DNA from 2 places in the Kroppenstedtia sanguinis genome. Region 1 is predicted to be linked to the other one. Evidence: riboswitches for the same ligand, from Rfam matches in the RefSeq annotation. Region 1 holds a riboswitch; the other holds the start of a gene.
What was found. A riboswitch is a leader RNA that binds a small molecule or an ion and turns the genes downstream of it on or off. The one in region 1 is predicted to bind thiamine pyrophosphate.

Region 1 (4,925 bases):
GGCACAATTTTCGGTGGATCAAGGGATTCCTCCTCAAAACTTGATTTTTTTACAAGATGATCACTCGCCGAATGCAGCAGAATTTAGTTCCTTTCCATCCCATTGTGTAAGGGGCACAGCTGAGGCCGACACGGTAAAAGAGCTTCGCCCTTTCCTGGAAGCACCTGGTGCGAGACTGTTTCGCAAGAATGCCACCAACGGTCTGTTTGGCAGAGACGAGAAGGGGCTACGTTTTTTTGAATTTTTGGAAGAGGTGTTCCGACAAGGCCCTGCCACCTTTGTGGTGACCGGGGACTGCACGGACCTTTGCATCTATCAAAATGCGACAGGCATTCGGCTGTTGGCAAACGAACATGATGCCGATGTCCGGGTGGTGGTTTCCGGTGAACACACCCAAACTTTTGATACCCCGGTTGAAACGGCAAAATCCATCGGCGCCCATGCTCATGATGGAGAGTTTATGGATCATATGTTTCTCTACCACATGAAGCTGAATGGGGTGGAGGTGGTACGCGCCATTCAAGTGGATTCAAGCGTGTCTGATTAAAGAGAAGGGGAAAGGCCTGGTAACGGATATGGAAGATCGGAGAAACCATTGCCTCCCCGGAAGGGATGACTCCGACACGCCTACATATGAGAGGGAGGGGGAGAAGCTTGCGAACGGAAGAGATGCTATTGAATGTGGGTCCGCAACACCCGAGTACGCATGGGGTGTTTCGGCTGATTCTGCGGATTGACGGAGAAATCATCCGGGAGGCCCAACCCCGGATCGGCTATCTCCACAGGGGAACGGAAAAACTGGCGGAAGATTTGACTTACAACCAGATTATTCCTTACACGGACCGCATGGACTATCTCAATGCGATGAACAACAATCACGCGATCGTCCTTGCCGTGGAAAAACTGATGGAGTTGGAGATTCCGGATCGAGCAGAGCATCTCAGAGTCATCGTTACTGAGTTGAACCGGGTGGCCAGTCATTTGGTCTGGTTCGGTACGTATCTGATGGATATCGGGGCGTTGAGTCCGTTTTTGTATGCTTTTAAAGACCGGGAGAAGATCCTCGAGCTGTTCAATGAGCTGTGCGGCGCCCGCCTCACCTACAACTACATGCGGGTGGGTGGTGTGAAGTGGGATGCGCCGGATGGCTGGTTGGAGAAGGTGAGGGACCTCATCACTTATCTCCGGCAGCAACATCAGGTATATATGGATCTAGTAGCGGGAAACGAGATTTTCCAAGCTCGGGTGAAGGGAGTGGGCCGTTATGACGCTCGGACGGCGGTGGAATACGGCTTATCCGGGTCCAATCTGCGATGCACGGGGGTCAAAAGGGATCTGCGCAGGGACCGCCCCTACTCCATATACGACCGTTTCGATTTTGAGGTACCGGTAGCGAGGGGCGGGGACTGCCGGGACAGGTTCTATCTTCGCATGGAAGAGATGTTACAATCCCTCCGGATCGTGGAGCAGGCAGTGGAAAGGATTCCCGATGGGCCAATCATGGCCAAAATTTCGCGAGTCATCCGACCTCCAGCAGGAGAAGTCTACTCAGCGGTGGAAAATCCTCGAGGCGAACTGGGGGTCCATCTCGTCAGCAAAGGGAAAGACAAGCCTTGGCGCCTCCATTGGAAACGGCCCTCCTTTAGTAACCTGCAAATTCTTCCACACCTACTGGAAGGTGAAAATGTGGCCAATCTGGTCGCGATCCTCGGTGCTGTCGATATCGTTTTGGGGGATGTGGATGCTTGATAAAGGCAACCTATTTTGCGGCCGGAAGGCCGTTTTTTTATTTTGGGTTATAAAGGACCCCCTTCTTGTACATATAATGGAGAGAGAAGCCCGTCCGGCGTAGTTCTCGCAAGCTTGTCAGATCTTTGGTATCATAGATGAGGAGTTTAATAAACACCTATGCCGATTCAGGGCCTGGGTTGATGTACCGAGAAAACGAGGTTGAACCATGGAACAGACTGTAATGGATCTACTGTCTCAATACGGATATCTCGGGATTTTCTTCTTCCTAGTGCTGGGGATTATCGGACTGCCCCTGCCCGATGAAATCATGATGACCTTTATCGGCTATCTTACATCGATCGGGCAACTCAACTTGGTCTTTGCTTTTCTGAGTGCTGTGGCAGGTTCTATGTGTGGGATCACAGTCAGCTACTATTTGGGGGGCAGACTGGGTTATCCTTTTTTGAAGCGATACGGGAGTAAATTTTTTATCACACCAAAACGGCTGAGAACGACACAAATCTTATTTCGGAAATATGGCAACTGGGTCCTGCTTTTTGGATATTTTATCCCTGGAGTGCGGCATGTGACTGCATATATGGCCGGGATCTCCCGGATGTCACCGTTTCAATTCGCCTCTTACGCCTATGTCGGTGCCTTTACCTGGTGTACGGCGTTTATCGGTCTTGGATATCTGGTAGGGGCCCAATGGGAAAGTGTGTTTCAGGCGATGCACCGTTACGGTTTGATTGCGCTCTGGATTCTGATTCCCGTGCTTGTCCTTGTGATTGCACGTTTTCTTTATGTGCAACATGATCGATACAACTCTCTCCGCAAATGAGATGATTCCTCCCTGTTTAGTAGAGCGGAAGAGTTTGGTTAACCGAGGGCAGTCCCCTGTAATCTTTTACTGAGAAGGTGGCAGAAATAAGAGGAAGGCCCCTCAACTGACGTGTATGGACTCGGGGCTGAAGATGGAACTCGTCCATGATAGATCGGCTGTGGCTGCCGGAATAGAGCAGGAGACAGAAGTGGATTCTGATGGGCAGGTGGAAGGGGACAGATCGGTCCCTCACCGGGGTATGCCAGGAGAGATGAAGGGGCAAACCATGCCCCAGGCTGATGCAATAGAGCAAGAACGAGAGGGTGGGAGGAGACGAAATTGCCACAGGTGGAAGTGAAAATCGGGGCAAAGGAATACCAATTTGAGTGTGAAGAAGGGGAAAACCTGCTTTTTGAAGCGATCTCACGCAATATCATGATTCCATTTAACTGCACCTCCGGCCGTTGCGGACGATGCCGGGTCCGCGTGCTGGAAGGGGCAGAGAATTTAAGTGAGCTAGGCGACCGGGAGGAACTGCGCCTGGGAGAGGAGCAGGTGGAAAAAGGGTTTCGCCTTTCCTGTCAGACTTATATCTATGGAGATGTTTCTCTGAAAGTCCCACAACCGCGATTATATTAAATGGATTTGACCAGGCGTGTGGATTAGCCATATTTAGTCAGGAAATCAGGTCGGGATAGTGGGACGGTGAAGAGTCTTTGCACTCTTTGCAAGAGATCGTAACCGTCCCCTCAAACATATTTTACGATAGGGGCACAATGGGAAGGATCGTTTCGTTCTCATCCTCCACTTTATGGTTCATCAACAGCCCTGGGATTTGACCCTTTGCGGGTCCATTGTTAAAATAAAGAAAACTCCATCTTTTAAATGATTCCACTAGGGGTGCACGAAGACGTGCTGAGAGAGGCCTGATGCTTCAACCCTTTGAACTTGACCTGGTTTGCACCAGCGTAAGAAAGTGGGATCCGGCATGGACGATCATGTAATGTGACCGTACAACCGGGATCCCAACAGGGGTCCCGGTTTTTGCATGAATGGAGTGGGGGAGGAAGGAGGATGAATGAACTTCATTTCGTGACGGATCCCCGGAAATCAGTGAATGAGTGGGTCTTAGTTTGCCGAAAAGCAAGAGAATGGTTGGATTGGATCCACCTACGCAAACCGGGGGCATCCACTGCAGAGCTTCAGAGCTTGGGACATACTCTGATCCGGGAAGGGGGAGTGGATCCGAAACGATTGACAGTCAATGGGAGTGCTGAAGTAGCGGAAAATCTGGGATGTGGTGGGGTTCATCTCCCGGAAAGTCATCCGATAGCTGGGATATTCATCAAGAAAGGATCCCATCGGCGGATAGGATGTTCTGTTCACTCCCTGGAGGCTGCGAAAGAGAAGGAACGGCTGGGAGCCGAATACCTGTTTTTCGGACATGTGTTTGCAAGTGATTCCAAACCTGGGCAAAGGCCGAGAGGAACCCGGCAACTGTGCCAAGTGACAGCGGCAGTGAACGTCCCCGTGATTGCCATCGGAGGAATCACTCTCGAAAGGCTTCCTTCATTGTCTGCAACAGGCTGCGCCGGGGTGGCTGTCATTTCCGCAATCGCTGATGCTCCAGATCCGGCAGCCGCTGCCCGCCAGTTGAAGCAGGCCCTTACATAGGTGAGGGAGGATGTTTGTTCCATGTTGAAGGGAAGCCGTGTCCGTGAAGGAGGGGGATCATGCATATTCAATTGAACGGGAAGCAGCAGGATGTACCGGAGTCCATCTGCGATGTGGAAAGCTTGATCACTCATCTAGGACTCTCCGACCGCATGATCGTGGTGGAGAAAAACCGCGAGATTCTCGACCGAGATCAATATAGCGAGATCCTGCTAGAGGAAGGGGATCGACTGGAAATCGTTCAATTTGTGGGAGGAGGTTAAATCTTGCTCAAGATTGGAACCTACACTTTTCAATCCCGACTGCTGTTGGGAACTGGCAAGTTTTCATCCCTTCGTGTGCAATCCGCGGCGGTGGAGGCATCGGAAACGGAGGTTTTGACCTTTGCCTTGCGCCGTGTCAATCTAGACCGCCCTGATGAGCCCAATTTCCTGCAAGAACTGGATCTGAACCGATACCACCTGCTTCCCAACACCGCCGGTGCCAAAACAGCGGAAGAAGCGGTTCGTTTGGCCCGCTTGGCCCGAGCCTCTCAGCTGTGTGATATGGTGAAAGTGGAAGTGATCGGGGATGATGAGAGGTTGCTCCCGGATCCGGTGGAAACTTTGAAAGCGACTCAACAACTGGTGGAGGAAGATTTTATCGTGCTCCCTTACACCAGCGATGACCCTGTGTTGGCCAAACGACTGGAAGAGGC
Region 2 (4,925 bases), on a different contig from region 1:
TTAAGGGTAACCACCACCCAATATTTACGGCGCTGACTGAATACCCAATCCCAGCTGGTACGGAAGGGCTCCCTGGTTCTGCCCAAGGTGTGCTTGATTAAAGGGATTTTTTCTATCCAGAACCGAGCTTTTTCTCCTCCGAGCAACCAGATGATCACTAAAGGCCAAAGGATCGGAAATAGGATTACAAGAGCGATCAATAGGATCCACTGAACCCACCATACAGCGATGGACATCCAATAAATCAAGGGCGATAAAAGAATGAAATTTAGTGTGCTATACCCAATCAATTCAACCAAAGACTTAGAATAATCCCTGTTTTCACCTGGAATCAGGGTGTCGTAAACGCGAATGGAAATGAATCCGGGAATGAGAAACAGTAAAAAAAGGGACAGTGTGTCTATATTTTCGAAAATGTTGAGCGACAAGGGACATTTCCCCTTCTAGATGTTCACTTGATTAATAAGGACCTATGTCTTGAACAGAGACTCTTTTCTTTTTAACCAAAACAAAATATTTTTTCAAGTATTTATTTTTGTTACCCCTCGGCATGCACTGAGGGGTAGTGTTTTTATCCACTTTTGTGGATTGTGTCTGATAAATTCATATTCATATTTGGGTACAAAACGGTCGGGATGGGGGCATATTCGATGCCAGCATCTAATGATCCAAAGAGGTTCTGTGTGAACCCAACCCTTCCTCTGATATTTTCATAGTGCTTCTAGTCGTTGCCCTCAACAAGGATTTTTCATTTCCACCGGCAATGGCAGTTCCAGTTCTTTGGCCAGGCGGGTCAGGTCTTTGGGCAGGGGGGAGTGGACAGTGACGGGTTCCCCCCGGAGGGGATGGTGGAAACCGACTTCACAGGCGTGTAGAGCCTGGCGGCGGATGAGGGGGCTGGTACTCCCGTAGAGTCCGTCCCCGAACAAGGGAAAGCCCAGGTGGGAGAAGTGGACGCGAATCTGGTGAGTGCGTCCTGTCTCCAGTTCCACTTGTACCAGGGTGGCCTCCTGGTTTCGGGCCAAGACGCGGTAATGGGTTACTGCGGGATCTCCTGCCGGGGAGACCTGGCGTCGGAGGGGATGGTCTGGATCCCGGTCGATCGCGGCGTCGATCGTTCCTTCTGCCGCCGGGGCCTGGGTTAGGGATCCCTCCAAAAAGGCATAATAGACCCGTTTGAGTCGCTTTTCCCGCAATTGTCGATCCATCAGTTGGTGGGCGTAAGCTGATTTGGCTACCACCAGCAGTCCCGAGGTGTGGCGATCCAGACGGTGGACGGGGCGGACTTTCCCTTCCCATCCCTGCTCTTTCCAGCGGTGGATAATGCCGTGGGCCAATGTTCCTGCCTCGCCGGAATGTACCGGGTGCACGTTGATACCCGCAGGTTTGTCCACTACCATCCAGTCCTCATCCTCATAGGGGACCTCCAAGGGAATCGGTTCCGGTTCCAGATCGGCTTGCTCTCTCGGCCGGACGGCTACCTGAAGCTGGTCTCCTTCTTGGACCACTCGTTTTAGATAGGGCATCTGGCGATTGAGGCGAATGCCTCGGGAACGAGTCAGGCGGTTGATCATCCGGTTGGAGAGGAGGAGCGGGCCCTTCAACACTTCCTCCACCGTTTGGTTGTGCCACTCCTCGGTGATGGTGCAAGTCATCCATTTGTTATGTTGCATTCACATTCCCCACTTTCAAGAAATTCTGATGTATTCGATCCCGGATCCGAGAAGAGACCTGGGGAAAACTTGTTTAGTTCGTACCCTGCTGTTTCTCCATTCTATCCTACCTTTTTTTTCGTTTTTGGCAAGATGGAGCACGGGGAGTTTGTCACCAGATGGGATCTGTGGTATATTGTTTGGCGAAAAGGACAAAGGGGAGCCGGAGGACCGGCTGAGAGGGTGTAGCACAGCACCGACCCGCTGAACCTGATCTGGATGATACCAGCGTAGGGAACATACGAAACATACGGAAGAGGCGGCCGGGAGGGCCGCTGTATGCATACGTATGGAAAACTCGCAATCAATCCGGACAGGGTTGGTTTTTTTGTTTATCCAAAGGAGGGGACCCGATGGCCAATGCCAATGTCAGTCTGCAGATTTTACCCCGAGGGGCAAGTGATGAAGAGGTGTATGCCCGTGTGGACGAAGCAATCCAGGTGATTCAAGCATCAGGTGTCAAATACCGGGTGGGTCCGATGGAGACCACGATGGAAGGAGACTATGATCAGCTGATGGCGATCGTGAAGGAGGCTCAGGAAGCGGTGGTGAAGGCAGGGGGCTCCCGGGTGCTTTCGATCATCAAGGTGGACTATAAACCTACCGGTGTCACCATGGAAGAGAAGACAGGCAAATATGATGCCGGCGATTCCCGATGAAGGCGTGGTGGAGGGATCGGCTGCGGAGGACCCTTCCCCCTCTGTTGACCCTTTTTTTACTGTTGGCAGTCTGGGAAGCCGCTGTCCGCTTGACGAAGGTGGAGACGTGGCTGATCCCTGCTCCCAGCGGCATCGCTACTTCTCTGGTAGAAAGTTGGGATTTGCTATTGCACCATACCGGTTCCACACTGACGGAAGCCGCCCTCGGCTTTGGGTTGGGGATCGGGGTGGCCCTCCTGTTGGCAGTGGGGATTGAACTCTTTCCCTGGCTCCGGCGAGGGGTGTATCCGCTTCTGATCACCTCGCAGACGGTTCCAGTGATCGCCGTCGCTCCCCTCTTGATTCTCTGGTTTGGGTATGGATTGTTGCCCAAGGTGCTGATCGTCGCTTTGGTCACCTTTTTTCCGGTGGTGGTCAGCACCGTGGATGGGTTGCGCTCTGCCGATCGGGACATGGTGCGATTGTTGAAATCCATGGGGGCCGGGGAGTGGCGGGTGTTTCGGATGGTCCGCTTTCCCCATGCCCTGCCCTCCTTTTTTTCCGGAATGAAGATCGCTGCCACCTATGGCATCCTGGGGGCGGTGATCGCCGAATGGTTGGGATCGAGTGAAGGGTTGGGCGTCTTTTTGATCCGTTCGCAAAACTCTTTTGCCGCCGATCAGGTGTTTGTAGCCATCGTAGCCATCACCTTTTGGAGTCTGATTCTGTTCGGATTGGTACAGGTCCTGGCTCGTTGGGCCGCTCCTTGGGCCTATAGGAACCATGAGGAACGTCGGAGAGGAGAGAAAGAAGAATGAACAGATACAGACAGGGGTTCCGGTGGACGGCCTGGCTGTTGGTCTTATCTCTGGTTTTGACCGCCTGCGGGGCTTCAGGTGAAAAAGAGGGGCAAGCGGGCAACAAAAAAGTGACCCTGATGCTGGACTGGGTGCCCAATACCAACCATACCGGGCTGTATGTGGCGCAGGAAAAAGGATATTTCGCCGATGAAGGACTGAAGGTGGAGATCACCGCTCCGGCAGAAACCACAGCTAACCAGCTGGTGGGAGCGGGGAAGGCGGATTTCGGTATCAGCTCCCAGGAGTATGTGCTCCAAGGCCGGGCCCAGGGGGTGCCGATTGTCTCCATCGCCGCCATTCTGCAACATAACACCTCGGGCTTCGCCGCTCCTAAGAAGAAAGGGATCCAGCGGCCGCGGGATTTTGTCGGTAAGACCTATGGCGGTTGGGGAACCCCCATTGAAAACGCCTTTCTGCAGACGGTATTGCGGCTAGATGGGGTGAAGACGAAACAGGCGGAAGATCAAATGAAGATCGTCAATATGGGGGAATCGGATTTCTTTGCTGCCACTCAACGGAATGTGGACTTTTCCTGGATCTACTACGGTTGGACCGGCATCCAGGCGGAGACCCAAGGGGTGGACCTCGACTTCCTGGAACTGAGAAAGCTGGATCCGGTGCTGGATTTCTACACCCCCACCCTGATCACCAACGAACAGATGATCCAAAAGGATCCTGAAACGGTCAAAAAGCTGGTCCGGGCCGTTAGCCGGGGGTATCAATATGCCATTGCCCATCCAGAGAAAGCGGCGGATATTTTGGTGAAGGCAGCCCCCGAGACAGATCCAAAGCTGGCCCGAGCCTCTCAGAAATGGATGAGTCCCAGGTACCAGGAGGAAGCGGAGCGCTGGGGCGAACAGAAGGAAAAAGTATGGGTCGATTTTAACGGCTGGATGTGGAAACATCGGCTGATCGAGAAAAAAATCGATCCCACGAAAGCCTATACCAACGAATTTCTGCCGGAGAAGTGATCATGAAACTCAAACTGGAGGGCTTATCCCATGTCTACCCTACGCCAGAAGGAATGCGGCAAGTGGTGGAAGATATCGATCTGACGGTGGAACCAGGGGAATTTGTTAGCATCATCGGTCCTAGCGGCTGCGGTAAAAGCACTCTGTTCAACCTGATCAGCGGACTGGAACGACCCACAGCGGGGCAGGTGTGGATCGGAGAGGAGGATATTACGGGCCAGACGGGGCACGTCAGCTACATGCCCCAGAAAGATTGCCTGTTTCCCTGGCGCACCGTGCTGGAAAACGCCACCCTGGCTGTGGAGGTGGCGGGCGGTAATAAAAAAGACGCCCGCCGCCGGGCGGAAGAGCTCCTCCCGATCTTTGGATTGGAAAGCTTCGCCCATGAATCTCCCGCCCGCCTCTCTGGTGGAATGAGACAACGAGCAGCGCTGTTGCGGACGGTGATGGCTGATCAGGATCTGTGGTTGCTGGATGAACCAATGGGCGCTTTGGACGCCCTTACCCGGGAACGGATGCAGGATTGGCTTCTCGGCATCCTGAAGCGGTTTCCCCGTACGGTTCTGTTTATTACTCACAGCATCGACGAAGCCATCTATCTCTCGGACCGGGTGGTTGTCCTTACTCCCCGTCCGGCCCGGATCCAGGAGATCCTGCAGGTGGAACTCCCCCGTCCCCGTCGACGGGAGCAACTGGCAACGGAAACCTTCCTCCGCCATAAACAATGGCTGTGGGAAAGATTGA

Region 2: it holds a riboswitch for thiamine pyrophosphate, as region 1 does, so the genes downstream of both, JOD24_RS15500 (MTH1187 family thiamine-binding protein) here and JOD24_RS14250 (thiamine phosphate synthase) in region 1, are expected to answer to the same signal.

What each region holds. Positions count from the first base shown of each region.
Region 1 is NZ_JBNPXF010000028.1:12,283-17,207, forward strand. Features, by position in the region: gene JOD24_RS14230 (isochorismatase family protein) at 1-547, shown strand, start outside; gene JOD24_RS14235 (NADH-quinone oxidoreductase subunit D) at 634-1,749, shown strand; gene JOD24_RS14240 (DedA family protein) at 1,958-2,572, shown strand; gene JOD24_RS14245 (2Fe-2S iron-sulfur cluster-binding protein) at 2,903-3,193, shown strand; TPP riboswitch at 3,441-3,546, shown strand; gene JOD24_RS14250 (thiamine phosphate synthase) at 3,629-4,228, shown strand; gene thiS (sulfur carrier protein ThiS) at 4,288-4,491, shown strand; gene JOD24_RS14260 (thiazole synthase) at 4,495-4,925, shown strand, end outside.
Region 2 is NZ_JBNPXF010000037.1:7,671-12,595, forward strand. Features, by position in the region: gene JOD24_RS15490 (DUF6338 family protein) at 1-428, opposite strand, end outside; gene JOD24_RS15495 (RluA family pseudouridine synthase) at 735-1,673, opposite strand; TPP riboswitch at 1,859-1,966, shown strand; gene JOD24_RS15500 (MTH1187 family thiamine-binding protein) at 2,066-2,371, shown strand; gene JOD24_RS15505 (ABC transporter permease) at 2,368-3,168, shown strand; gene JOD24_RS15510 (ABC transporter substrate-binding protein) at 3,165-4,181, shown strand; gene JOD24_RS15515 (ABC transporter ATP-binding protein) at 4,184-4,925, shown strand, end outside.